Regions from separate parts of the Streptomyces sp. NPDC101237 genome, predicted to be linked through region 2. Evidence: riboswitches for the same ligand, from Rfam matches in the RefSeq annotation. Region 2 holds a riboswitch; the other holds the start of a gene.
The links. A riboswitch is a leader RNA that binds a small molecule or an ion and turns the genes downstream of it on or off. The one in region 2 is predicted to bind cobalamin.
Positions count from the first base shown of each region.

Region 1: another riboswitch for cobalamin. It lies ahead of ACIRQ9_RS33830 (cobalamin biosynthesis protein); the one in region 2 lies ahead of metE (5-methyltetrahydropteroyltriglutamate--homocysteine S-methyltransferase).

Region 1 covers NZ_JBIWNY010000030.1:41,671-44,495, reverse strand. Annotated here, with positions in the region: gene ACIRQ9_RS33840 (anion permease) at 1-1,202, shown strand, start outside; gene ACIRQ9_RS33835 (hypothetical protein) at 1,222-1,449, shown strand; cobalamin riboswitch at 1,594-1,738, shown strand; gene ACIRQ9_RS33830 (cobalamin biosynthesis protein) at 1,837-2,787, shown strand; gene ACIRQ9_RS33825 (cobyric acid synthase) at 2,784-2,825, shown strand, end outside.
Region 2 covers NZ_JBIWNY010000018.1:182,139-184,963, forward strand. Annotated here, with positions in the region: gene ACIRQ9_RS26645 (CoA transferase) at 1-761, shown strand, start outside; cobalamin riboswitch at 1,059-1,284, shown strand; gene metE (5-methyltetrahydropteroyltriglutamate--homocysteine S-methyltransferase) at 1,452-2,825, shown strand, end outside.

The DNA.
Region 1 (2,825 bases), on a different contig from region 2:
TTGCGTTTGATTTCACGAACGGTTTCCACGACACCGCCAACGCGATGGCCACGACCATCTCGACCGGTGCGCTCAAGCCCAAGATCGCGGTGACCATGTCCGCCGCGCTCAATCTGGTGGGCGCCTTCCTCTCCGTGGAGGTCGCCAACACGATCTCCAAGGGCCTCGTCGACGAGAACGGCATCCGGCCCGAGGTCATCTTCGCCGCCCTCGTGGGCGCGATCCTCTGGAACCTGGTGACCTGGCTGGTGGGCCTGCCCTCCAGTTCCTCGCACGCCCTGATGGGCGGCCTGGTCGGCGCCACCGTCGCCTCCGCCGGCTTCGGCGCGGTCCACGGGGACGTCCTGGTCACCAAGGTACTGCTGCCCGCGGTCGCCGCCCCCGTCGTCGCGGGTCTGGCGGCGCTGCTCGCCACCCGGCTGTCCTACCGGATCGGCAAGGACGCCGACGACAACGCCACCCGCAAGGGCTTCCGGGCCGGCCAGATAGCCTCCGCCGGCCTGGTCTCCCTCGCGCACGGCACCAACGACGCGCAGAAGACGATGGGCATCATCACCCTCGCGCTGATCGCGGGCGGCTCCATCGCCCCCGGCTCGAACCCTCCCACCTGGGTCATCCTCTCCGCCGGCCTGGCGATCGCGCTCGGCACCTACATCGGCGGCTGGCGGATCATCCGCACCATGGGCAAGGGCCTGACCGACCTCCGGCCGCAGCAGGGCTTCGCCGCCCAGACCAGCGCGGCCACCGCCATCCTGGCCTCCTCCCACCTCGGCTTCTCGCTCTCCACCACGCACGTCGTCTCCGGCTCCGTGATGGGCGCGGGCCTGGGCCGCAAGGGCGGCACGGTCCGCTGGTCCACCGCCACCCGGATGATGGTCGCCTGGGTGCTCACCCTCCCCGCGGCCGCCGTCGTCGGCGCGCTCGCCGAGTCCGTGACGGACCTCGGCGACTGGGGCACCGCGGCGGTCGCCGTCTTCCTCGCCGCCTCCAGCGCCGCCATCTGGAAGCTCTCCCGCCGCCAGGTGGTGGACAGCGCGAACGTCAACGAGACCGACCCCGCGGAGCCGGCCGGCGTGGTCACCGCGGCGATGGCCGCCGTCACCCCGCCGCCCGCGGGCCCGGTCACCGAGAACCTGACGGCCACCATCCCCTCCCCCGCCGCCCCCGCCGCCCCCGCCGCCGACCCGGCCGCGACCGTCTGACACCCGAGGAAGAACCGACATGAACATCGACTGGGCAGCCATCGGCTCCGTCTTCGGCGTCAGCCTCGTGGTCACCGTGGGCATGGTGGCCCTCTTCACCCTCGGCATCAAAGGCCTCTCCGCCCGCGAACGCGCCGTCGCCCAGGGCAACTCCGCGGCGGTGGCCGTGACCGCCGCCTACCTGTGCTTCGCGGCCTGCGCGGTCGCCGTGGCCTACGGCATCCACCTGATCGTCGCCAAGCCCTGACCCGGGCGGGCCGATCGCCCGCACCACCGAAGGCTCCCTCCCGGTCCGCGGGAGGGAGCCTTCGGCGTGCCCCGAGAAGCCCGGGCCGAACCGCCGGTGTGGGCCTTCCCACACACTCCCCTCGCAGGTCAACGGCAAGTTGACGGGTCTTCCGGGGGCGTGGTGGACTTCCGGAGCCAAGTACGGCGGCATGAGAGGAAGCCGGTGCGAATCCGGCGCGGTCCCGCCACTGTCACCGGGGTAGCAGTCCCCGCGAGCCAGGAACTCTCACCGCCGTTCTCGTCGAACCAGGGCGTGGACACCCTGAGTGAGGACAATTCGCCATGCGTGGCTGCCGAACGAGGTTGAGTATCCGGCCACTTCCCGCCTCCGCGGCGGGCTGAGCCGATGGGTGCCGAGCGCGTCTTCGCGTACGGCGCCGCCGCCGGCCTTCTCGGCGACCTGTTGCTCGGCGATCCGCGCCGCGGCCATCCGGTCGCCGCGTTCGGACGCGCGGCCGGAGCCGTCGAGCGGACGCTGTGGCGGGACCATCGCGGCTGGGGCGCGCTGCACACCGCGCTGTGCGCGGGCGGTGCCGTGACGCTGGGCGCGCTGGCCCAGCGGGTCGTACGGCCGTCGACGGCGGCGTCCGTCGTGCTCACCGCGACCGCCACCTGGGCCGTCGTCGGCGGCACGTCGCTCGCCCGTGAGGCGGGTGTGATCGGGCGCGCGCTGCGGGCCGGGGACGTCGAGGCGGCCCGGGCCCGGCTGCCGCACCTGTGCGGACGCGATCCGCAGACCCTGGACGCCGACGGGATCGCCCGCGCCGTCGTGGAGTCCGTGGCCGAGAACACCAGCGACGCCGTCGTGGGCGCGCTGGTGTGGGGAGCCGTCGCCGGAGTGCCGGGGCTGCTCGGCTTCCGGGCCGTCAACACCCTGGACGCCATGGTGGGCCACCGGTCGGCCCGGTACCGGCGGTACGGGTGGGCCTCCGCGCGGCTGGACGACGTGGCGGGCTGGCCGGGAGCCAGGCTCACCGCCGTCCTGGCCGCCGTCGCCGGAACCGACCCGCGAGGGGCCCTGCGGGCCTGGCGGTCCGACGCCGCGAAGCATCCGAGCCCCAACGCCGGTCCGGTGGAGGCGTCGTTCGCGGGCGCCCTCGGGGTACGGCTCGGCGGGACGCTGTCGTACGGAGGTCGGGTCGAGCACCGGCCGGTGCTGAACGGGGAGGGACGGACCGTGGAAGTCGCCGACATCCAGCGGGCGGTGCGGTTGTCGCGCCGGGTGGGATGGCTGGCGCTCGGGGTGAGCGCGGCCGGGGCCCTGCTGCGCGGACGGCTGTCGGGAAGGGCGTCATGAACAACGGCGGTCTCCTGGTGGCCGGCACCACCTCCGAC
Region 2 (2,825 bases):
TGGCGCAGCACGGCGCGGACGTGCTGAACATCTGGCGGCCCAACGAGCTGGAGCACGAGTCCACCTACAACACCGCCAACGTCGGCGTCCGCTCCACCACCATCGACCCGTACGGCGTCGAGGGACAGGCCAGGATCCGCGAACTCCTGCGCGGAGCCGACATCTTCTACGCCAACCGGCGTCCCGGCTACCTGGAGAGGATCGGCCTCACCGCCGAGGAGGCGGCCGCCGTCCGGCCCGGCATCATCCACATCAGCATCCACCTCGCCGGCGAGACCGGCCCCTGGGCCCACCGCGTCGGCTTCGACCAGACCGCGGGCGCGCTCAGCGGCATCATGCTCATGGAGGGCGAGGACGGGGTCGGCGCCGGGCCGACCAGTACACCGGCCCTGCCGTACATCAGCGTCGTCAACGACTACGTCCTGTCCTGGCTGGCGACGACCGGTGCGCTCGCCGCGCTGATGCGCCGCGCCACCGAGGGCGGCAGCTACCGGGTCACCCTCAACCTCACCCGCATCGCCACCTGGATCCTCAGCCTCGGCGTCTTCGACCGCGACTACGCGCACGCGACCGCGCTCGACCCGGACCCGGTTTCCCCGCACGCCTACCTGGACCCTGACACCTTCACCGCCGACACTCCCTGCGGCCACTACCAGGGCGTCACCGACCAGATCGTCATGTCCCGCACCCCCGGCCACTTCCGCGACGTCCTCCTCCCCCGCGGCAGCAGCGCCCCTCTGTGGCTGCCTCAGCCCAACTGACCGGCACACGCCCGCGGTCCGCTGCACCCCGAACAGCCTCCAGCGCCCCTCGGAGACGACCTCGCCCCCGTCATCGGTCACCTTCAGGGCGGTCTGGGCATCGATGGCGTACGCCGGGCCTCCGGTCGTGGCGGCCCGGCGTTCCGCCTCGGCCATGCTGTTCTCCGGGCTGTCGAGATGCGGGAAAAGGGACGGAAAGCGCGAGGATGGCGTCTGCCGCCCCCCGGCATTCCACTCGTGTCCTGAGTCACCCTCCGCATCGTGGACGCCGCACCTCCCCGCCGGGCGATACCCCCTAGGCTGGTCCCAGCAGCTGGTTCGCCCTGTCAGCCGGAGAGGGCGTCGTAAGAGGGAACCCGGTGGGAATCCGGGACTGCCCCGCAGCGGTGAGTGGGAACGAACGCCGTCATACGCACTGGGTCCGACGTACCGGACCTGGGAAGCGACGGCCAGTAGGTGCCCGCCGGGAGACCGGAGGGCGTGCCCGCGAGTCCGAAGACCTGCCGACTGCCCGCGCGCGGACCGTTCCGTGCGCGGATACCCCGGTGACCTCGTGGGCGGGTCGGCGTGCATACCAGACGGGACGACCGCGCCCTTGGCGCGCGAGGTCGCCGCCGTCCGGTGCGTCACACCCTTCGCGCTCCCCCGGTCCCCGGGATCTCAGGGATTCATCTCGCGAAGGAGATCTCCGTGACATCGAAGTCCGCAGCCGCGGCAGCACGGGCCACCGTGTACGGCTACCCCCGCCAGGGCCCTCATCGTGAACTGAAGAAGGCGATCGAGGGCTACTGGAAGGGCCGCGTCAGCGCCGACGCCCTGCGCGCCACCGCCGCCGAACTGCGCGCCACCAACTGGACGCAGCTCGCCGACGCCGGCGTCCACGAGGTGCCCACCGCCGACTTCTCGCTGTACGACCACGTCCTGGACACCACCGTCATGGTCGGCGCCGTCCCGGAACGCCACCGGGAGGCCGTGGCCGCCGACGCGCTCGACGGCTACTTCGCCATGGCCCGCGGCACCCAGGACGTCGCACCGCTCGAAATGACCAAGTGGTTCGACACGAACTACCACTACCTGGTGCCCGAGCTGGGCCCGGACACCGTCTTCACCGCGAACACCGCCCAGCAGGTCACCGAGCTGACGGAGGCTCTTGCCCTCGGCCTGGCCGCCCGCCCGGTCCTGGTCGGTCCTGTCACCTACCTCCTCCTCGCCAAGCCCGCACCCGGCGCCCCCGCCGGCTTCGCACCGCTCACCCTGCTGGACCGGCTCCTGCCGGTGTACGCCGAAGTCCTCGCCGACCTGCGGGCGGCCGGCGCCGGGTGGGCGCAGCTGGACGAGCCCGCCCTGGTCCAGGACCGCACCCCGGCCGAACTGCACTCGGCCGAGCGCGCCTACCGCGACCTCGGCGCGCTGACCGACCGGCCGAAGCTGCTGGTCGCCTCCTACTTCGACCGCCTCGGCGACGCCCTCCCCGTCCTGGCCGAGGCACCGGTCGAAGGGCTCGCGCTGGACTTCACCCAGGCCGCCGCGGGCAACCTGGAGGCGCTGGCCGCCGTCGGCGGACTGCCCGGCAAGCGGCTGGTCGCAGGCGTCGTCGACGGCCGCAACATCTGGATCAACGACCTGCAGAAGTCGCTGTCCACGCTCGGCACCCTGCTGGGCCTCGCCGACCGGGTCGACGTGGCCGCGTCCTGCTCCCTGCTCCACGTGCCGCTCGACGCGGCCGCCGAACGGGACATCGACCCGCGGATCCTGCGCTGGCTCGCCTTCGCGAAGCAGAAGACCGGCGAGATCGTGACCCTCGCCAAGGGACTCGCCGAGGGCACGGACGCCGTCACCGGCGAACTGTCCGCCAACCGTGCCGACCTCGCCTCCCGCGCCGGATCGCCCCTCACCAACGACCCGGCCGTCCGCGCCCGCGCCGCCGCGGCCACGGAGGCGGACGCCCGCCGTTCCCAGCCGTACGCCGAACGGGCCGCCGCCCAGCGCGCCCACCTGGGACTGCCGCTGCTGCCGACGACCACCATCGGCTCCTTCCCGCAGACCGCCGAACTCCGGGTCGCG